2 regions of the Carboxydocella thermautotrophica DSM 16521 genome follow, and region 1 is predicted to be linked to the other one. Evidence: predicted binding sites of a transcription regulator. Region 1 holds the regulator's gene; the other holds the start of a gene.
The links. The regulator LexA, encoded in region 1, represses DNA repair genes until DNA is damaged. The targets are predictions, from matches to a motif close to CNAACANNTGTTNG.

Region 1 (11,625 bases):
TATTCATGTAGCCAAACTGGCTGGTCTACCGGCCGAAACAATCCTGCGTGCCAAAGAGATTCTGGAGCAGCTGGAAAATGAGCGGAAAGATATTAGCATCAGGCAGGAAATACCCTATTCAACCCCCGTACAGCAGCTGACCTTATTTAATGATTCCAATCCTATTCTGGATGAATTGTTAAATTTAAATCTTATTACTACAACCCCCCTGGATGCATTGAATATCCTGTTTAACTTGCAGAAAAAGGCCCAGGAATATCTCAAACGATGAGGAGGAGGTCTGATTGTCTAACAGGATAAAAATCTTAGACCCGATAACCGCCAACCAAATCGCCGCCGGAGAGGTGGTAGAAAGACCTGCCTCAGTAATCAAAGAACTGGTAGAGAACTCCATTGATGCCAGGGCCAGCAAAATAGAAATTGAAGTAGGCGAATCGGTATTATCCTATCTTCGTGTCTTTGATAATGGAATGGGGATTAGCAAAGAAGACCTTCCTCTGGCTTTTCAAAGACATGCTACAAGTAAAATAACGTCCATCAATGATCTAAATCAGCTTTTAACCCTGGGTTTTCGGGGTGAAGCCTTGCCCAGTATTGCTTCCGTATCAGAACTGGAAATCTCCAGCCGGACTGCTGATTCCATCAATGGCTGGAAATTCAGATTTTCCGGGGGCCATCTGGTAGCTGAAGAGGCGGTAGGCATGCCTGTTGGCACTGATATCATTGTACGCAACCTGTTTTTTAACACCCCCGCACGCAAAAAACATGTCAAATCAGAGTCAACCGAACTGGGTCATATTAAAGATATTCTCTTAAGATTCGCCCTGGCCTATCCGGAAATCGCTTTCAAATTTACTGCTGCCAGTAGCCGTCAGTGGCAAACCGATGGAAAGGGAGATTATTTTTATCCCCTGGTTTTGAATTTTGGTGAGGAAATCGCCAGCAAAATGCTTGAAGTCAAAGGCGAAAGTGCTGATGCCAGTATAAAAATCCATGGTTTTCTGGCTCCGCCAGCTTTTAGCCGGACAACCCGGCTGCAACAAATTATTTTTGTAAATCGCCGCCTGGTTCGCTCTCGCTTAATTTCCAGTATTGTGGAAAAAACTTTAAATACCCTGTTAGCCATAAACCGCTATCCAATATTTTGCCTGTTCATTGAAATTAAGCCTGAAATAATTGATGTAAATGTTCATCCAACTAAAATGGAAATCCGTTTTAGTGAAGAAGATCTAATAACTAAAGTAATCGAAAGTGCTGTCAAAGAGCAGTTTTTCCCACAGCAATCAGCCAAAACTATCATAAATAGTATGACTTTGGCAGATAAGAAAATCAGCAAGGAGCTTCCACAAGCACGTCCCTTGTTTGTAGAGCTATTTAGTCAACCTGCCAAACCAGATATTACACCACAAATTCAGGAAATAAAAGAATCCGCTCCTGATTATCCGCTTTCGCTCCCAGGCTGGCGGGTAATCGGGCAGATTTTTGACTCCTTTATTCTGTTGGAGGATAATCAGTGTTTCTCCCTGGTTGATCAGCATGCTGCCCATGAGCGAATACTCTATGAAAAATTGCTTAATGAAAAGGATTTCCGCACAGCAGTGCAACCCCTGTTATATCCTGAAACCATTACTTTGAACCCATTGCTTTTTCAAACCCTAATCGATAAAATCTTTCTCTTTCAGGACTTTGGTTATTTAGTTGAACATTTTGGGCAAAATACTATATTATTGAGAGCAGTTCCCCTGGGATTGGATAATGCTACTGCTACTGAACTATTCCATGATTTACTTGAACTGATGGTTGACAAACAGTATGAAAACATTCAGCGTTTACAGGAAAAATGGTTAATCTTAAGGGCCTGCAAAACAGCAATCAAAGCAAACCAGAAACTATCTCTACCAGAAATGGAAGCTCTAATAGAACAATTACATCAATGCACTTTACCAGTAACCTGCCCCCACGGGCGACCAACAAAAATTGAATGGCAACTAAAGGAGCTAGAACAGCTTTTTAAACGCACATGAGGTGAATAAATTGCAGTTTGTTGTTACCACTTCAAATAAAGCCTCGGAAGAGAGTATAAAAAAAGCCATATCCTTGGCACAGCGCTTACAGTTACCCTTTGTTCATCGTTCTAAAGTAAGGAATAATCCGGAGCAAGTATTAATTATTGTTAGTTTGGAAGATATCTTCATTAGGTATCAGAACAAAAATTTATCCTGGCATCCCAATATGGCAAAACTGAGAATATTAAATTTGATGAGAAACGGTCAGGACCCCCTGATCACGGCAGTAGACCCTCAACCAGGGGATCACATCCTGGATTGTACCATGGGCCTGGGAGCAGATAGTTTGGTTCTGGCCTATAGTGTAGGACCAACAGGAAAAATCACTGCCCTGGAATCGGAAAAGCTTGTTGCTGTTTTGGCCGAAAATGGTTTTGCGAAATTGAATGACACTATTTTAAAACCATTAACACAGCGAATTGAGATTATCAACAGTTCCTTTCACCATTTTTTAAATAGAACTCCCGGACAATCTTTTGATGTCATTTATTTTGATCCCATGTTTCAAATAACCAAAAGCAAGTCAACGGGTATTAATATACTACGATTAATTGGTAACCCGACTCCCCTTATGGCCGCCGATGTCCAGTTAGCGTTAAGCAAGTGCCGTCGGCAGGTTGTAGTTAAAGAGAACCTGAATAGTGACTTCTTTAAGAACTTCAGGCCAGACCAATTAATTAAAACCAGTTCTAATCTTGGCTTCGGTATCTATTATTCTAGTAAGCAAGAGGGATAGTGATGGATTATCAACCAGTTTTAATTATTGTAGGACCCACCGCCGTAGGTAAATCAGCAGTAGGCATTGAATTAGCCAAACTCATTGACGGGGAAATAATATCCGGAGATTCTATGCAAGTGTATAAAGACATGGATATAGGAACAGCTAAAGTACCTGTTGAACAGCGCCAGGGAATTCCCCATCATCTTCTGGATATTATCAGTCCGGAAGAGGAATTTAGTGTAGCCTTGTTTGAAACCCTGGCAGAAGCAAAGATTAAAGATATCTATGCCAGAAATAAAAAACCTATCATTGTTGGCGGTACAGGTTTATACATAAAAGCTTTAACTCATACCTATGATTTTACACCTTTCGCTGTGGACTGGCAGTGGCGCAAGAGCAAAGAAAAAGAAGCTACCTTGCGAGGGACCGAAGCACTTTGGCAGGAACTGGCAGCTATCGACCCAGTAACAGCTAACAAATTACATCCCAATGATCTCAAAAGAATAATCAGAGCTTTAGAGGTATATCATTTTACAGGAAAGCCTATCAGTTACTATCAGGAAAAATCCCGGCAAAAGGGCTTAAAAAGAAAGTATTTGATGTATGCATTAACTGCCAGCAGGGAAAAATTATATGAGCGGATAAATTTAAGAGTGGAACAAATGCTGGCAAGTGGCTGGATTGAAGAAGCCCAACATTTACTGGACAAATACAATTTAAGCAATACAGCCAGCCAGGCAATAGGCTACAAACAGATTTTCTCATATTTACGCGGAGAAATTACTTATCTGCAAATGGTGGAGGATATCAAGACAGCTACCCGCCGTTATGCCAAAAGGCAATTAACCTGGTTACGCCAGGAAGAAAATATCAACTGGCTGGATGTAACTGAACAATCAATCCATGATATCAGTAAAAAAATTGCTCAAGAGGCAGCAGGACTATGGGCAAAAATGTAGAAATATCTTTCCAGCAAAGCGTTTGCCCTTATTTATAAATTTAGATGGAGGTATAGAGAGATGACAACAACTAAATCCACTATTAATTTACAGGATGCTTTTTTAAATCAGGTCCGGAAGGAAAATATCCCGGTAACTGTTTATCTTGTTAATGGTTTTCAACTTAAGGGACTGGTAAGAGGCTTTGATAATTTTACTGTTATCTTAGAACAAGAAGGTAAACAACAAATGGTTTATAAACACGCAATTTCAACAGTAGCTCCCATTAAGCCTGTTCATTTTTCTTTTTCTGATAACCGCAATGTTAACCAAAACCAGTAAGTTAGCAAGGGGCTGGCCTGAAGGCCAAGCCTCTTTTTTCATAAGACTGGACAATCGGGCATAATTAATAAACAGTAGATGATTGAGATTGGGGGAGTAATCAATGTTAATTCAATTTAAACGTCAACAAAACCGTTTAGAGCCTCTGAATCTTACTCCTCATAAACCTCAATCAATTAATAACATCACTGAACAAACTAATAGTAGCTTCGTTGAAGAAATATTAAAAGAACTTAATGAATTGATCGGATTAGAAAAAGTTAAATATATCTTCCATGAAATCTATGCTTTTGCCAGGATTCAAAAAAAACGCCAAAAAGAAAAGCTATATAATGAACCAATGGTTTTACATATGGTATTTAAAGGTAACCCAGGCACTGGAAAAACAACGGTGGCTCGCATTGCAGGTAAACTTTTTCGCGAGCTTGGCCTTTTACAAAAAGGCCATTTGATTGAAATTGAAAGGGCTGACCTGGTCGGCGAGTATATCGGTCATACGGCTATAAAGACCAGAGAGCAAATCAAGCGCGCTCTCGGAGGTATACTGTTTATCGATGAAGCATATAGTTTGGCCCGGGGAGGAGAAAAGGATTTTGGTAAAGAAGCCATTGACACTATGGTAAAAGCCATGGAAGATCATAAAGATAATCTGGTTATAATTCTTGCTGGCTATCCAAGTGAGATGGAGTGGTTTCTGCGCACCAATCCTGGTTTGAGAAGTCGGTTTCCCATACATATATCTTTTCCGGATTACAGTATAGATGAATTAATGTTAATCGCAGAACAAATGTTAAAACAGCGCCAGTATGATTTTACTCCTCAGGCAAAAGAGCGTTTCAAGGAGCAATTAAAAAACCTCCCCCCTACAACCATTGTTAACGGTAATGCCCGGTTAGTAAGAAACTACATCGAGAAATTGATTCGCTGTCAGGCAGTTCGCCTGGTGAAGAAAGAAATTGTTACCCGGGACGATTTGATCCTGATCACTGAAGATGACATTTATTCCGCCACCGGCAACTACTTGTAAATATTTTTTTTTGCCTTTATACTGACAATGAGAATTTCATTTAGAATAAGGTGATTATTGCATGAAATTTATTTATGGTAATACAGATGGTATTCGCAAACATCTTTTAGACAAACTCTCTCAGATAAGAGGATATCAATTTGATAAACTATTACCATATGAAATGTATCAGCAACTATTATCAATATCTGAACAGCTAAACAGGGAAATTGCTATAGGTATTAATAAAAAAGGCAAAGTGGAGTTTATCAGTATAGGTAATAGCCAGCAAGTACCAGTACCTCGAAACTCTTATTTAATCATCCATACCCATCCACAAGCAACCAGTGAATTAAGTGAGCTGGATCTTTCTTTAATCCATTCCGGTCAAACCCAGGCAATCATGGCTATTGGGTCTTTTTCAGATACAATTCAAATCGCAAAAATCGATGACAGCCATGGGCTTACTGTTGAAAAATATACTTTGCAGGACTTAGCCCAGAAGAGCCTGGATATCATCGGGGTAGAAGGTTCAAGGAAAAACAAAATAGAGGATATTGACTTAACAGAAAAAGCATTATTGATAGCTTTTGATGAAGAGGGTGCCCTTGAACTGGAGGAATTATGCAAAACAGCCGGTATTCAGGTTCTGGATTGTGAAATTATAAAGCTAAGAAAGATTCATACCGGGCTCTTTGTTGGCAAAGGTAAAATCGTTGAAATAAAGAATAAGTCCCAGGTATTACAAGCAAATCTTCTGGTCTTTGATCACGAGCTCTCACCAGTTCAATTACGAAATATCGAGGAAATTACCGGGCAGAAAGTAGTAGACCGTACTACTTTGATTCTTGACATTTTTGCACAAAGGGCCCAGTCACGAGAGGGCAAACTTCAGGTTGAACTGGCACAACTTAAACATCTGTTACCTCGTCTAACCGGTCAGGGTAATAACCTTTCCCGCTTAGGCGGAGGCGTAGGTACCCGGGGCCCTGGTGAAACTAAACTGGAACAAGATAGGCGAAAAATTAAAAAGAAAATAGTATTATTAACACAGGAGCTGGCCGAAATACAAAAACACCGTCAAAATCAACACAAACAGAGGGCAACTAATAATATTCCGCACATATGCTTAACCGGTTATACCAATGCCGGAAAATCGACTTTACTTAATCTGCTAGCCAATGCCAATGTCCTGGCTGAGGACAAATTGTTTGCCACCCTTGATACAACGACGCGCCGTCTCCAACTCCCTTCGGGTAGATGGGCTGTACTAACCGACACAGTAGGTTTTATTCGCAATTTACCTCCAGGCCTGATTGCAGCTTTTCGTGCTACATTGGAAGAGCATTTGCGTTCCGATTTGATTTTACATGTAGTAGATGCCAGTAATCCATTTGCCAGACAACATATCAAGGTCGTTGAAGCTATTATTAAAGATTTAAATTTAGAAACAATTAAACAATTAATAGTTTTTAATAAAATAGACTTACTTAACGACCTGGATAGATTAAACATATTACTTCACGATCTTCCGTCAGATTATGTTTGCATTTCAGCCTTGAAAAAAACCGGTATTGATGAGTTATTAATCAAAATAGATACAATTTTAAACACAGAAAATGTTTACAAAGACACCCTTTGGTTTTTCCCTTATAACCAGGCCTCCCTTATTAGTTTAATTAGAAAGCATGGTCATATCGTTGAGGAGAAATACACAGATTCAGGTATATTAATTAAGGGCAGAGTGGAAAATAGATATAGTGCTCAACTGGAAATTTATGAGAAATAGAAAGGGAATGAGGAATTAACCATGAAGGACATCAACCGTTTACACACTCAAGCACTGGAAATGATCAAACCAATAGTGGCTGAAATAGAAAACAAAACTTTTTACCAAACGGCAAAGGTTTTGGAAGCTTTTCGACACGCTCAGGTTTACCAGCATCACTTAAACGGTACTAATGGGTATGGATATGGGGACATCGGAAGAGAAGCCCTGGAACACGTTTTTGCAACCCTCTTTGGGGCAGAAGCAGCTTTAGTACGACCACAATTTGTTTCCGGTACCCACGCTATCGCTACTGCATTATTTGCCATTTTAAGACCGGGGGATACCATCCTATTTGCTACAGGAAAACCCTACGATACCCTGGAAAAAGTAATAGGTTTTAAAAACGAGCCCGGAAGCCTTAGGGACTGGGGTATTAACTACCGCCAAATCGACCTTACCTCTGATGATAAAATTGACATATTTACCTTACAAAAACTTTTAGAAGAAGATAAGTCCATAAGAGTTGTAGCTTTTCAGCGATCCAGGGGGTATGCCTGGCGCAAATCCTTACTTCAACCAGATTTAACTGAAGCCTTTGCTCTGACAAAAAAAATTAGACCCGATGTGATTATATTTGTAGATAATTGTTACGGGGAACTGGTAGAAGGATTTGAACCAACCCAGTACGGCGCTGACCTGGTAGCTGGTTCTTTAATTAAAAATCTAGGTGGAGGTTTAGCCCCCACCGGTGGTTATATCGTAGGAAACAAGGATTTAGTAAATCTGGCAGCCGAACGTTTAACAGTTCCCGGTACCGAAGGCGAACTGGGTGCCACGGGTGATTTTTTGCGTTCCACCTTTCATGGTCTGTACCTTGCCCCCAGGATGGTTGCTGAGGCCCTGATTGGTGCAATCTATGCCGCTGCTTTATTCTCCCTGGCCGGGTTTGAAGTATCTCCTACAATAGAAGAGCCTCGCAGTGACATTATTCAGGCAATAAAACTTAACTCCGCCGAGAATATGAAAGCATTTTGCCGTGGTATACAACGTTTTTCCCCCATTGATAGTCACCTGACCCCTGAACCATGGGTAATGCCTGGCTATGATGTCCCAGTCATAATGGCGGGCGGGACCTTTATAGCCGGTTCAACTGCTGAACTCAGCGCCGATGGCCCCTTAGTTCCCCCTTACATAATCTATTTCCAGGGTGGTTTAAATCGCCATCATATTTTCCTGGCTGTTCAAAATGCTCTTGCCGAAATTATTGCCAGGAATTGATTGTATTCATATATTGAACTATGCTAAAATATTTATTGACCTTTGTATAATATAGGGGGTCTAAATTAGTGGATAAGTATGTAACCTCTAAGAGTAAAATATTAATAATTGATGATGATAAATTAATAGTAGCCATGGTGCAGGATCGCCTAACAAAAGAAGGCTTTCAGGTGACTGCTGCAATGGATAGTGTTTCTGGTCTGGCAGCGGTATATCAAGAAGCACCGGATCTGATTTTGTTAGATGTAATTCTTCCAGGCGGTAAAACAGGTGTGGAAATGTGCCGTATCCTCAGAAATGATACGCGGACAAGCCACGTTCCTATCATTATGATGACTTCCCGCAAGCAAACACAGGACGTGGTAGCTGGGTTGGAAGCTGGTGCTGATGATTATGTAACCAAACCCTTCGATCTGGATGAACTCGTAGCCAGAATAAAAACCCATTTGCGCCGGGCCAAGCAGGAAAAATCTTTTAATCCCCTAACAGGCCTGCCCGGAAATATTATGATAGAAGAAGAAATTAAACGGCGAATAAATGACAAGAGCCGGAAATTCGCGGTAATGTATTTAGATCTGGATAACTTCAAAGCTTATAATGATGTCTATGGTTTCCTTAAAGGTGATGAAGTAATCAAACTTCTAGCTCATATCTTAACCCAGTGTGTAAGAAACCTGGGTAATGTCGATGATTTTATCGGTCACATCGGGGGCGATGATTTTATCGCCATCACAACCCCTGACAAGGTAGATGAAATATGTCAGCAAATTATCACCCGTTTTGATGCTACCGTGCCTTTATTATACAATGCCGATGACCGAAAAAGAGGTTACATTGTTACAAAAGATAGACAGGGTAAAGAGTGCAAGTTTAGTCTGGTTTCCGTTTCTATTGCCGTAGTAAGCAATGAACATCGCAATATTGAAAACCACTGGCAGGTCTCCGAAATTGCTTCTGAGCTAAAAAAATACGCTAAGTCACAAGAAGGCTCTGTCTATGTAAAAGATCGCCGTACCAGATAGAGGAGGCAAATTATGGTTGATTATTACTGGGCCTATGTTTTGGTTATGATACTTGGTTTACTAGGAACATTTTTACCAGTTATTCCGGGCATACCATTGATCTTCATTGCTATTTTCATTTATGCCTGGAATACTAATTTTACTGTCATTAATATTGCCTGGCTCTTATTGTTTGCAGCTTTAACTGTCCTTAGCTGGCTAATCGAATATTTTGCCGGCATAATTGGCTCGAAACAGGCCGGCGTTTCCCGCTATGGTATGTGGGGATTGCTCATAGGAGGAATCCTGGGTTTTTTCTGGGCTCCAGTTGGTTTTTTAATAGGGCCTGTTCTGGGGTTACTAATAGGTGAGATACTAAGTGGAAAAGAACTTAAACAAATTCTCATTACTCTAAAAGGAGCCGCCCGGGGTTTTATTATTGGATTTCTGCTAAAACTGATAATTGCCTTAAGCATGATTGGAACGTTCCTCTGGCTAACATAAAAAATGTGAGTCTCAACTGGATAGTTGAGACTCACATTTTTCTATATAAACCAATGACTTTACCCAGGATAGAGACTTCATCCAAAATAATAGGCTTATACTTTTCATTCTCAGGTCTTAAAACAATTTTTTCTCCTTCAATAAAGAATCTTTTTATAGTCGCTTCTTCATCGATTAATGCCACTACGATTTCCCCGTTGTGTGCAAAAGGCTGTTGCTTTACAAAGACATAATCGTTAGGATAAATACCTGCATTGATCATGGAATCACCAATTACCCGCAACATAAATATATTTCCGCCTACCGGCAATAATCCCCGGGGAAAACGAAACCTCTCTTCAATGTTCTCTACAGCCAGAATCGGCAAACCCGCAGTAACCTTACCTAGCAAAGGAACCTCAACCATATCCTTCTCAAAATAATAATCGTTATCCGGTTCGTTAACAACAATCGCTCTAGGCAAGGCTGGATCGCGGCGAATATAACCCAGTTTTTCCAGTTGATTCAAATAATTATGAACCGTGGAGCTGGAACTGAACCCAACTGCTTTACCAATTTCCCGAACAGATGGCGGATAACCTTTTCTTTTTATCTCCTGTTTAATAAAATCCAGGACAGCTTGCTGTTTAGCATTAAGCTTATTATCCATAATGCACCTCCATCTCTCTTTTAAACTATTATACAGCAATTTGAATAGATTGCAAACAATAGTTCGCAAAAAAGAAAAACTTTTTTAAATCTTAGAAAGGATTATGGCAACTATTGTAGAATTAAAAAGGTGGGGTGAGGAGTATGTCAGGAGTAAGAGTGGCAATAGTAGGAATGGGGCAGGGTGGAAGCGCTATTTATCAAGTGTTAAAAACCATTGAAGATTGTGTCATTGTAGGTGTCTGTGACATAAATGAAGATGCTCCGGGTCTGAAATTGGCTCGAGCAGATGGGGTTCCTATTACCAACAATTTCTATGATTTTTTGGATACCATTAATATTGATGTTTTAATCGAAGCTACTGGCAAACCATTGGTCCAGGAAACCATTCGTAAACTTAAACCACCTAGTATGGCGGTTATGGATGCTCAAGCAGCTGATCTAATGATGCTTGTAGTTAAAGCAAAACAAAAACTGCTGGAAGAAAAGAAACAATTGCTGGAAATAAAAAGAATTAAAGGGGAAATGGATGCTATTCTGGCCAGTGTTCAGGAAGCTATTGAGGTAGCAGATATCAATGGATATATCAAATATGTCAACCCTGCTTTTACTAAAATCACAGGTATTACCGCAGAAGAAAGAATCGGCCAGAACATTTTTTCCGCCTCACCCGATGGTGCCCTGGCTGAATGTTTGCGAACTAGGAAAAATATTTATGGCTGGCGTACCAAAGTAGGAGGTACCAATGTCGAGGTTGTATCCAATGCTTCGCCCATTATAATAGATGGACAAATGGTTGGTGCAGTTGTGGTATTTAACCACTTAACAGACTTCATGAAAGTGATGGAAGAATTAAAAAGAAGCACATCAATAATTGAAAACCTGTATGATCGCTTAGGTCAAATTACAGGCTCTAAATATACTTTTGATACAATTATAGGCAATAATGAGGAATTGAGAAAAGTAATAAATATAGCAAAAAAAGCTGCCCTGAGTAATTCTACAATTTTATTGTTAGGAGAAAGCGGAACTGGTAAAGAGTTATTCGCTCACGCTATCCATCAATATAGTCTTCGGAGAGACAAACCCTTTATTAAAGTCAACTGTGCTGCTATACCAGATAGCTTGCTGGAAAGTGAGTTTTTTGGCCACGAAAAAGGAGCTTTTACCGGTGCAGTTAAGACAAAACTGGGTAAATTTGAACTGGCTAATGGAGGAACAATTTTTCTAGATGAAATTGGTGATATGAATTTATATTTGCAAGCGAAACTCTTAAGAGTTATACAGGAAATGGAATTCGAAAGAGTTGGTGGCACTCAAACTATCCAGGTTGATGTTAGAATAATTGCA
Region 2 (11,625 bases), on a different contig from region 1:
TTTACGCATTTCCATTACTGATCGCTGCAATTTGCGCTGCCTTTACTGCATGCCGGCAGACGGAGTGGAGCTAAAGGAACATGAGGACATTTTGCGCCTGGAGGAAATCACTGAAATAGTGCGAGCCGGGGCGGCAGTAGGTATCAGCAAAATCCGCATTACCGGCGGTGAGCCCCTGGTCCGACGGGGTGTGGTGGAGTTTATCCGCCAGCTCAAGGCTATTCCCGGCATAGACGATATTGCCCTGACCACCAATGGGGTTTTGCTGGCTCCTCTGGCAGCAGAACTGAAAGCTGCCGGGTTAAACCGGGTAAATGTTTCCCTGGATACCCTGCGCTCTGACCGGTTTCGGGAACTGACCAGGGGGGGACAAATTGAAAAAGTCTGGGAGGGGCTGGCGGCGGCCCTGGAGCATGGTCTCACTCCTGTGAAGCTCAATATGGTAGTCATGCGCGGCTTCAATGATGATGAATTGTTTGATTTTGTGGAACTAACCAGGGAGCGGGAATTGCACGTCCGCTTTATCGAGCTGATGCCTATTGGCACGGCCGATGCCTGGGCCCATCAGCGCCGTCTGACGATGGAAGAGATTCTTTTGCAGCTGGGCCGTCGCTATACCTTAGAACCAGGGCCCAGGGTTGCCGGCTGGGGACCGGCTCGCTATTATCAGGTGCCGGGTTACCGGGGGACGGTGGGATTTATCAGCCCCATCAGCCAGCATTTCTGTGGCACCTGTAACCGTCTGCGCCTGACAGCCGAAGGGATGCTCAGACCTTGCCTCCATGCCAGACGGGAAGTGGATATCAAAACCCCCCTCCGGCAGGGGGCCAGGTTCGAGGAACTGGTGGCAATTTTTCAGGATGTCATCGGCCAGAAGCCCCAGGCCCACAGCATGGGGGAAACGGGCTGGGGTGAAAATGAGCGCAAAATGTTTCAGATAGGAGGGTGAAGCGGTGGAACTGACCCATTTTGATTCCCAGGGCCGGGCGCGTATGGTGGATGTTTCTGCCAAGGAAGTGACCCGGCGGGAGGCGGTAGCCCGCGGGGAAGTACGAATGCACCCCCGGACCCTGGCTTTGATCAAGGAGGGGAAAATGGCCAAGGGGGATGTGCTGGCTGTAGCCCAGGTAGCGGGCATCATGGGTGCCAAGGCTACTGCCAGCCTGATTCCCATGTGTCATCCTCTTTTTATCAGCGGGGCGCGCCTGGATTTTCAGCTGGATGAAAACAATTCCCGGGTGCTGATCGAGGCCCGGGTCAAGACGGCCGGGCAAACGGGAGTGGAGATGGAAGCCCTGACGGCAGTAAGCATTGCGGCTCTGACCATCTATGATATGTGCAAGGCCGTGGACAAGGACATGGTTATCGGCGAAATTCGCCTGGTGGAAAAAACGGGGGGCAAAAGCGGCCACTATCTACGGGAAGGGGAAGAACAATGGGGAAAATAGTAGCAGTGTGTATCAGTGAGAAAAAAGGCATGCGCAAGAAAAATGTGGGTGCCGGGGAACTGGTGCCTGATTTCGGTCTGGCCGGAGATGCCCATGGCGGACCCTGGCACCGCCAGGTTAGCCTGCTGGCTCTGGAGAGCATTGAGAAAATGCGGCAGCTGGGACTGGAGGTAGGCCCCGGAGATTTTGCCGAAAACCTGACCACAGAAGGGATTGACCTGCTCAGCTTGCCGGTGGGCACCAAATTGCGCCTGGGTCCGCAGGCTGTGGCGGAGGTAACCCAGATCGGCAAAGAGTGCCACACCCGTTGCGCTATTTATTATCAGGCGGGGGATTGTGTCATGCCCAAAGAGGGGATTTTTGTCAAAATCCTGACCGGTGGTCCCATCAAGGTAGGGGACCAGGTGGAGGTGCTGCAGGATGGCTAAATTCACCTTTGCGGTGTTGACCGCCTCGGACAAAGGCTCCCGGGGGGAGCGCCAGGATATGAGCGGCCAGGTCATCCGGGAGCTGGTGGAAGAAATCGGCGGAGAACTGGCAGAATATCTGGTGATTCCCGATGAGCTGGAAGTAATTAAGGAAAAACTGCTCTGGCTGGTGGATGAACGAGGAGTGGATCTTATCCTTACCACCGGTGGCACCGGGCTGGGGCCGCGGGATGTTACCCCCGATGCTACCCTGCAGGTAATAGACCGCCTGGTTCCTGGAATTGCAGAAGTGATGCGGATGGAAAGCCTGAAAAAAACCAGCCGGGCCATGCTGTCCCGGGCGGTAGCCGGGCAGCGGAAACGGTCCCTGATCATTAACCTTCCCGGCAGTCCCAAGGCGGTACAGGAATGCCTGGAAGTTATCCTGCCCGCCCTGCCCCATGGGATTGAGATTATGAAGGGACAAACAGGGGAGTGTGCCCGGCAATAAAACAGAGGTGCGAACCTCTGTTTTATTTTTGGGCTTGACAGAACAGATGTTCAAAGATTATAATAGAGCTGAAACGGAACATTTGTTCAGAGGAGGGGTTGCGTTGGAGCCCACTATTCTACTGATTGATATGAATGCCTTTTTTGCCTCGGTTCACCAGGCCCTGGACCCGGGCTTACGGGGTAAGCCGGTGGTGGTATGCGGGGACCGGGAGCAGCGGCGCGGGATTGTGCTGGCAGCATCCTATGAAGCCAAAAAATACGGGGTCAAAACGGGGATGACTGCCTGGGAGGCCCGAACCCTTTTGCCCCATGGTATCTATGTCCGTCCTGACTATGGCCAGTATCTGGCTTTCTCCCGCCGCATCCTGCAAATCATCCGGGAATATTCGCCCCTGGTGGAGCCCTTTTCCATTGATGAAGCCTTTGTTGATCTCAAGGGGTGTGAGGGGTTATTTGGTGATGTTCTTACAGTGGCCCGGGAGATGAAGCGGCGGATTCGGGAGGAAGTAGGAGTGACCTGTTCGGTCGGGATTGGGCCCAATAAGCTGGTAGCCAAAATGGCGGCAGAACTGGAAAAACCCGATGGTTTAACTTTGCTGCGCGGGGAAGATGTGCCCCGGCGGCTTTGGCCCCTGCCGGTGCGGGAGCTTTTTGGCGTGGGTAGCAGAACGGAGCGGAAATTGCAGGCTATGGGCATCAAGACCATCGGTGACCTGGCCAATTTCCCGGTAGAGGTGCTGGAGCGGCGGTTTGGCATCATCGGGCGGGTATTACATATGTCAGCCAATGGCATTGATTACAGCCCGGTCAGTCCGGGGTCCCTGGAAACGGCCAAATCCATTGGCAATCAGATGACTTTGCCCCGGGACTATGCCAGTTACCGGGAGTTGAGGGCAGCGATTCTGGAACTGGCGGAAATGGTAGGGCGGCGGGTACGTCAGGGAGGATATGAAGGCAAAACCGTTTCCCTGACCCTGCGGGATAGTGAACTCCATTTCTATTCCTGGTCGGCCAGCCTCTGGGAATATTCGGATTTGACCGAGGATATTTACCGCCAGGCCTGCACTTTGCTGGAGCGCTACTGGCCGGAAGGGAAAAGGGTACGGCTGGTAGGAGTGGGCCTTTCTAAATTGCGCCCCAAAACCGCCTTGCAGCTGGATGTTTTCGGGGAAAAGCTGAAACTGGAGCGGTTAAACCAGACCTGTGATCTGATTCGGGAACGCTTTGGCCGTTACAGCATCATGCGGGGAGGAACCTTGACTGAGGCGGGGATTCATTATGGACAGAGGGAATAAGCTGTGGGAGGGACATCGCATGTTATTGCCGGAAATGCGGGAACTGGTTATTCACGAACAGGCAGGCAAACCGCCCTGGAAAAGGCTGGAGGAAGCGGACAGGGAAAAAATCAGGGGCCTGTTGCAGCAGGCCTGGCAGGAAGGAAAAGGCATCCGGATCATATATTACTGGCAGGGGCAGGCCAAAGAGTTGCTTTTTTCCTCCTTTCGCCTGCAGGGAGGGGTGCTGGAAGGGGTCACTCCCCAGAGCAGGATACGGCGGCTCAGGGAACGATATATTATTGAAGTACAACTGGTTGATTGGGAATGGTAATTAATGATATAAAAGAGTAATAAACCATGGAAATGGCAAGGTGAATTTGATAAAATACTGCTAAAAAGGTGTAAAAGTAAACACAAAGGAAATAGAAGGAAGGAATAAAATGAAGAAGAAAAATGAAGGTATCAAATGTAATTATTGTGGGGAACTTTTCGGAAAGGTTGCCATCAAGAGGCATCTGGAGAAGTGTGAGGTTAGAAAAGAAAAAACTCAGCCCGGGGAAGAGGTGTATTATTGGGTCCAGGTTCAGGGTTACTATCAGAAAGAATATTGTATGTATTTGGATGTGTCTGCGAAAGCTTCTTTAAAGGATCTGGATCAGTTTTTAAGAGACAGGTGGCTGGAGTGTTGTGGTCATTTGAGCAGATTCAGAATTGAGGGCAAAATTTATGATTCAGACCCTGACCCAGATATCATGTTTGGAAGAAATAAGAGTATGAAAGTGAAGTTGAATGATGTTTTGTATGAAGGACTTGAATTTATACATGAATATGATTTTGGCTCAACTACAGTATTAAAATTAAAGGTAATATCAACAAAGACAGGAGCAAAGCGCAAAGAAAAAGTAATACTAATGGCCCGCAACCTTCCACCTGAGTTTGTTTGTGTAGAGTGTGGGAGACCGGCGGTACAATTGTGCAGTTGCTGTATTTATAAAGAAGATGCCTTTTATTGTACTGAATGTGGCGAGGAACATGAATGTGGTGAGGATATGATGCTACCTGTAGTCAATTCTCCCAGGATGGGGGTTTGCGGTTATTGCGGGGAAAAAGGATGACATTAGGATTTTGTACTGGGTACAGGGAATGATATAATAGCTATTATAGAATGGTAACATGGTAGCATCCTAACAGGGGTGCTTTTTTCTTTACTGGAGGTGTAAGCATTGAACAAAAACCGTCTGGCCATGCTGATACTGGTGTTAACCAACCTGCTCTGGGGCGGTAATTTCGTTTTTGGCAAATTCCTGGTTAAAATGATTCCGCCCTGGACCCTGGCCGCTTTGCGCTGGACAGTAGCTTCCTTGATTTTGCTGCCCTGGGCCTGGTGGCAGGAAAAACTGGCCTGGCCCCAGATAAAAAAATACCAGAAGCATTTACTGTTAATGGGGATAAGCGGGGTATTTTTGTTCAACTCCCTGGTGTATCTGGCCTTGAAATATACTACTCCGACTAATGCAGCTTTGATCAGCAGTGCTAATCCGGTAGTGATCGCTGCCCTGGCCTATTTCCTGTTTCGGGAGAAACTGAACCGCCGCCAGCTGCTGGGGCTGGGCCTGTCCCTCACCGGGGTGGTCTGGGTAGTGAGCCAGGGTTCCTGGCAGCGCTTGACCCGGCTGGGTTTGAACTGGGGCGACCTGACCATGGTGCTGGATTTGTTCATCTGGACAGTCTATATTTTCAGCAGCCGCCAGGTGATGAAGGAAATACCGGTATTGAGTGCCACCGCCTGGAGTACAGCTATTGGAACTGTGTTGCTCTATCCGGTGGCAGGCTGGGAACTGGGGCAAATCAATATCATGGCCCTGCCCTGGCAGCGGCCAGAGGTGATTACTGGCATCCTCTATATCGGGATTTTTGCTTCAGTGCTGGCCTTTATCGGCTGGAATAAGGGAGTACAGGGCCTGGGGCCGGCCCGGGCCGCTGTTTTTCTTAACCTGATACCGGTATTTGCTGCCCTCTTATCCTGGCTGGTCTGGCAGCAGCCCTTGCAACAGGCCCAGCTTATAGGTGGCCTCCTGGTAGCTGGAGGCGTCTATCTTACCAATCGGGGGTGAGGATGATGGCTACATTAATGTTTGTGCTGGCCCATCCGGATGATGAATCCTTTGGGGCCGGTGGCACCATTGCCCGCTATGCCCGGCGGGGACACCGGGTGGTGCTGGTGTGCGCTACCCGCGGGGAAGCGGGTAAATGCGGTGACCCACCTCTTTGTCGCCAGGAAGAATTGGGAGAAGTGCGGGAACGGGAACTGCGGGCAGCGGCTGAGGTGTTAGGAATCAGCCGGGTGGAGTTTTTGGGTTATCGGGATAAGGAGGTACTGCTGGCTAACCCGGCAGAAATTGTGGGGAAAATAGTGCAACTGCTCAAGGAAGAAAGGCCGGAAGCACTGGTGACCTTCGGGCCGGATGGCATCAGCGGCCATGTTGACCACCGGGCCATCAGTCATTTTGCCACCCTGGCTTTCTGGAGCCTGCCGGAGGAAGAGCGGCCGGCCCGTCTCTACTATTATGCCTGGGAGCAGGGAGTGCGGGAACATTTGCAGTTAAGACAGGCTTTGCCTTCTCTGCCGGTTACAACGGTACTGGATGTCGGGGAATGGGTGGAAGTGAAAAAACAGGCTCTGTTATGTCACCGTACCCAGCACCTGTCTCTGGAGCGGGTCTTTTTCAGCCTGACGGAGGAACAGTTGCAGAAAGCCCTATCCAAAGAGGGTTTTCACCGGGTGTGGCCGGTATGGACGGGCGGAGAAAAAGAAAGGGGAATCTTGAACAATAAATAAAAAAATGGTAAAATAAAACAAAAAAAAAAAAAGGTAATACCTAACAGCGGAGGTGGCAGCTATGGTCTATTTTTTTACTCAAAATGTGAAACAAAGACAGGTATGGCTGGCTATCATCCGCTGTTTGCGTTTTTGCTTTTATCTGGGTATGATTTTGGCGGGATATTTATATTTCCATAAACCCACAACCTGGATAGTAGCAGCGCTGGTTATTTTAGCAATATGGTTCATTATTATATATCGGATCTGGATACGAAGACTGGCGGGGACAGTGTTCTGGAGCGTACTGGTTATTGAGCATTTGCTCGGTTTGGGTCTGGTGTGGAATGGTCATGGTTTTGCTGATTATGGTGTGATTCCCCTTATTTTATTAGCGTTATATAGTTATGACTTTGTGGAACTTACACCGATAGTAATTGCTCAACAAATATTAGTGGTCGTGCTGAAAATAACTGGCTTAATTAGTTCAAATTTTTTGCTTCTTTACTTTATCTTTACGATTTTGGCCTTTGGATTGATTTTTTTTCGATGGCGTAATCTGGTCGACAGTTATCTACATGCTGTACATAAACAGGCTTTTGCCAATCTTGTCCGTATACTGGTGGAAATAGAGAGAAAGCAGTATTCAGGCGAAGGAGTAGAAAAAGACCTAAAACAAGCTGCAAGCGCTATTTTGGTTTATGTTACAACGTGTCCGGGTGGACTGGTGATAAAAAAAATGGGAGGTAGCTGGCAGCCTGTACTGGCTTTTGGCGTTCTGAGTGAACAGGAAAAGGATTTCTGGCCGGAAATTCGTGACTGTGTAGAGCGAGCATGCTATGAAAAAAAGATTATAATTTCAGAATTTGATTATTCTTTAAACCCGATTAAGGAAATTGTTGCAGAAGAATTATATCTTGTGACTTTGCGGTCATCGGTCAGGCTAAAAGAAAAAGACCTGAGCAGTATTATTCCCCGGGTGCTGACTCTGGAAGCTGCTTTTTACCATTCATGGGACGAGTTCTGGTTTCAGACTTTACTGGCATGCACTGAAGCGCAAACCGGAATCCTGTTGTTTTCCAGCACTAACGGTCAGCTGGAACTGGCAAAAGCAGAAGCTGGCAAAGAGCCAGCCAATATCCAGGAAATTATCAAGCGGGACTATTTTCAGGGGTTACTGGCTCTAACGAAAACCCATGCTGAGGGAATAGTAATCAACGCTCCCGCTATTCTCGGGTTGCAGGAACTGGCAGGCAAGATAAATAATTTAATGTTGTTTCCTCTTGCCAATGGCGGATATCTGATTGCTGCCAATAAGGCAAATAATATGCCCTTTACCAGTTTGGACTGGGAATGTGGCAAAATGTTAGCCAATTTCATCAGCCGGACCCTGGATAAGCAAAAGTTTGCAGTATTGTTAAACAATATGGAAAAACAGCGTTTGCTCGCTTTGACCGAAATTGCTGGCCACTTTGCCCCCTATTTACAAAGTCACCTGGAAAAAACAGCAAAAATGGCGGTAAAAATAGGGGAAAAATTAAAATTGGCCGGGCGCGAACTGGAATTATTGTTTCAGGCTGCGCTGGTCCATGATATCGGTATGATCGGGATCAGGCAGGATATAGTTTTAAAACCGGACCTATTGACCACCGGAGAAAGGCTGGAAATAAAAAAGCATCCTCTGTTTGGAGGTGAGATCCTGAAAAAATACGGCCTGCCGCCGGAGGTGCTGCTGGCGGTGGAACAACACCATGAATACTGGAATGGACTGGGTTATCCCCGGGGATTACACGGTGAGGAAATTCATCTATATGCCCGCATACTGGCAGTAGCCGATGTCTATTCGGCTATGACATCTTTTCGGCACTATCGTATGCCGAAAAGCAAAGAAGAAGCGGTTGCAGAAATCAGCAGTCAGGCTGGGGCTCAGTTTGACCCCCGGGTAGTGGATGCCTTTCTGGAAGTGCTGGAGGAGGAAGAAAAGGCTTACGGGCGCGATTTGGCCAGCAGCTTTCCCTGGGCTAGAAAACTGGCAGGAGAGGCAGAGGTGGCGGTTAATTCCCGGCGGCAATAAGGGACACTGCCGCTTTTTTTATTTCTGCCAGCAATTCGGGTCTATGCAGGACAGCATCCTTATCTTCCAGCTGTTTGACCAGGAAAGAAGGGAATTTTTTCATTTCCAGCATCTTAAAGGCATAGTTTACTACTTGTTCTGCGCCCTGAAACACATCCGGCAAATTGGAGCCGGCCACACCGATATACCAGGCCCGGCGACGGGAAGCCAGAAGCGGATCGGCGATGACTGCCTGTTTTTGCACATATTTTTTGCCCCAGAAAGGCTGCAGACGATCGATCAGGATTTTGGTCTGGGCATTGAGGCCCATGGCATAAATTGGGGCTGCCAGTAGAAGATACTGACAGGATAGCAGTTTGGGGTAGAGGGATTGCATATCATCCTGCTGGATACATTGAGTGGTAGTTACACAGGCATTGCAGCCCAGGCAAGGGTGAAGCTGCAAACGGTGCAGTTCTATCATTTCTACCTTAATCCCCTGTTCGCTCAGAATTTGACAGGCGGTGTTGAGCAGGGTCCAGGAATTGCCGTGGCGGGGGCTGCCCAGCAGGGCCAGAGCAGCAACTGAGGTCATAGCTATCCTCTCCTTTCTAGTTAACATTTTATTCTAGCTTAAAAGGGCTGTCTACGGCAGGAATTCTGTTACATATTGTCGAAGATTATCTAATCAGGAAAAAGAGCGGTAAGCGGCAAAGGTGGAATGAAAATGTTCGAACCAGTCTGGCAATGGCTGAAAACCCGCAACAAACGGTTCTGGGCGATAACTATGGCCTGGTTGCGCTGGCTGGGTTATGGCGGGTTTCTTTATCTAACTGCAATGGATAAAAGCGAAGGCTGGTGGCAGCTGGCCTTGCTGGGCTGGTTGGTTTTGCTGGGTTTGCAGTATCTCCGCTACCTGCGGGCTCCTCTGCATGGGCCCATGATGTGGATGGTTTTTCTGGGAGAACTGGGTTACCTGGTCTGGCTAACAGCTCATCATTCCGGACAGGCTGGCGCCCTGATTATTTTTTATTATCTCCATCTTCTTACCATTCTGCTGGCCTATGAACAGCTGGAAGCGGCCTTGATGTTTATGGTTCATCAAGGGGTAGTTTTGATTGCTTATTACTCAGGCTGGATTTCAGGAGAATTTCTCGCCCGCTATTTGCTGGGTCTGCTGGTGATGGCCGGGGCTAATTTCTGGCAATGGGATAAAATCATCAGGGAGCGCCAGTTCTGGGCAGCGAAGAGAAACTATCAGCGCCTGGCTTTGCGTCTGGCCGATCATTCTACCCGGCTGTTACAGCATCAGCTGACTGAAAATGAGTATAAAGACCTGTTGCAGGAAATGCTGGAATTATTATGCGGCTTGCCGGGCGGTGCGGTTTTTCGCCGCCAGGAACAGGGAACCTGGGAGCTTTACCTGGCTTTCGGGGTAGCAGTCCGGGGGCAGCAGGAACTGCTTCCTTTGCCCCGGGGGATCAGGACCATCAGGATTGAACATATTCCTTATTTGCTAGGGGAATTACAGGAACTGCCTGTTAAATTCAAGGGAAAAAAAGAAAAATATGCTTTTGCTCCCCTGGTGAATATCAACCAGGTGCCGGAAACCCTGGCACCGGAGACAGGCTGGCGGCTGGCCCGGGTGATAGAGTTATGGCAGCAGGGACCAGTTTTAAAGGCGGCTAACAGGGCTTATATCACGGGGATTGCCGGCCCGGGGGAAGCAGGCGCTCCCATCAGGATCGAAAGAGAACTGGAGCTGGCTTTGCCCCGCATGGTCCTCAGATTTTTAACTGCTGCTACCGGGGCCAGACAGGCTTTTATCATTGCCAGGAACCAGGTGACTGTGGCGGTAGATGAAGAACATGAATTGCCCATTATCTGTCTGGACCAGACCCTGGAGGCCCTGTTGCTGCTGGCTCAAAGCAGGGAGGAGGGCTTGCTGGTAAATAACCTGGCCGTGTTAGGACTATGGTCCAGAGAACAGGAAGATTCCCTGCACAACATCATGGTCTATCCCTTATTGTCCAACAATGAAGTTCAGGGTTATCTGGTGTTGCAAAACAAGTGGGGGTATCATCCTTTCACTGAAGAAGAATGGCAGCTGGGGGGGACCGTGGCCCGCAGCCTGGGGCTCAATCTGGGTATCAAAAATTTTGTGGCCAGCTTGTTGCAAAAACAGGATGATGCCTACCGATTGCTGGCCTCTGCCTGCCAGGCCTATGTCTCCTTTCTGGGTGGCCATTTGCGTCGTACTGCCGATTTGGCAGAAAAAATGGCCCTGGCCCTGGGCTTGCCGGCGGATCAGGCCCGCAAAATCTGGCGGGCGGGATTGATCCACGATATCGGAATGCTGGCCATAGAGCGCCAGCTGCTGACCAAACCGGGTCCCCTCAGTTTTCTGGAAAAAAATCTGGTTCAGGACCATGTCAAGTATGCTCGCAAGATTTTACAGGGCCAGAAGATGGTGGATAAAGAAATCCTGGAAATGGTTGAACAACACCATGAGCGCTGGGACGGCCGGGGCTATCCTGCTGGTCTGAAGGGGGATGAAATTTCCCTGGGGGCGCGAATCCTGGCGGTGGCGGAAACTTTTGATGCCATCCTCAATTTCCGGCATTACCAGCCTCCCCGCAGTTTGGTGGAGGCTCTGGAAGAGCTGATGCGGGAAGCCGGTCAGCAATTTGACCCCTTGCTGGTGGATGTTTTAATTATTATTATTAATGAAGAACAACACAAAGGCAATGACCTGATGCGAGACTTGCGCTGGGTACAGGAACTGGCCCAGGAAGCAGCCGTGGCCGCTTCCTGGCTGAGCGGAGGTGATAGAGATGGCAGTCAGGGAATGGATTTTTCAGGACAGGACAATAGAAGCGGCAATAGCCCGGGCGGCAGTGGAACTGGGCCGGCACCCGGAGGAACTGGAAGTGCAGGTGCTGGTTCAGAATGAACAGGATGAGCTGGTAAAAATCAAGGTGAAGTTGCCGGAAGGGAAGACAGAACTGGATGAACATCAGCTGGCGGAACTGGTAGAATCGGTACTGGAAGAAAAGACCCAGGATGGCACTGTGGCTATCAGCAATGGTCAGGTGGTGGTACGGGCACC

Region 2: the regulator LexA is predicted to act here: its motif matches at 2,442-2,455, upstream of dinB (DNA polymerase IV).

What each region holds. Positions count from the first base shown of each region.
Region 1 is NZ_FUXM01000002.1:138,739-150,363, forward strand. It holds gene mutS (DNA mismatch repair protein MutS) at 1-271, shown strand, start outside; gene mutL (DNA mismatch repair endonuclease MutL) at 285-2,024, shown strand; gene B5D20_RS01615 (class I SAM-dependent methyltransferase) at 2,035-2,802, shown strand; gene miaA (tRNA (adenosine(37)-N6)-dimethylallyltransferase MiaA) at 2,805-3,746, shown strand; gene hfq (RNA chaperone Hfq) at 3,807-4,067, shown strand; gene B5D20_RS01630 (AAA family ATPase) at 4,171-5,094, shown strand; gene hflX (GTPase HflX) at 5,156-6,862, shown strand; gene B5D20_RS01640 (methionine gamma-lyase family protein) at 6,884-8,122, shown strand; gene B5D20_RS01645 (GGDEF domain-containing response regulator) at 8,191-9,144, shown strand; gene B5D20_RS01650 (DUF456 domain-containing protein) at 9,157-9,627, shown strand; gene lexA (transcriptional repressor LexA) at 9,659-10,276, opposite strand; gene B5D20_RS01660 (sigma 54-interacting transcriptional regulator) at 10,420-11,625, shown strand, end outside.
Region 2 is NZ_FUXM01000004.1:36,413-48,037, reverse strand. It holds gene moaA (GTP 3',8-cyclase MoaA) at 1-949, shown strand, start outside; gene moaC (cyclic pyranopterin monophosphate synthase MoaC) at 993-1,448, shown strand; gene B5D20_RS02655 (MOSC domain-containing protein) at 1,436-1,876, shown strand; gene B5D20_RS02650 (MogA/MoaB family molybdenum cofactor biosynthesis protein) at 1,869-2,366, shown strand; gene dinB (DNA polymerase IV) at 2,470-3,663, shown strand; gene B5D20_RS02640 (hypothetical protein) at 3,683-3,976, shown strand; gene B5D20_RS02635 (IS1096 element passenger TnpR family protein) at 4,086-4,760, shown strand; gene B5D20_RS02630 (DMT family transporter) at 4,869-5,759, shown strand; gene B5D20_RS02625 (PIG-L deacetylase family protein) at 5,765-6,484, shown strand; gene B5D20_RS02620 (HD-GYP domain-containing protein) at 6,546-8,537, shown strand; gene B5D20_RS02615 (flavodoxin family protein) at 8,518-9,111, opposite strand; gene B5D20_RS02610 (HD domain-containing phosphohydrolase) at 9,244-11,469, shown strand; gene B5D20_RS02605 (DUF342 domain-containing protein) at 11,351-11,625, shown strand, end outside.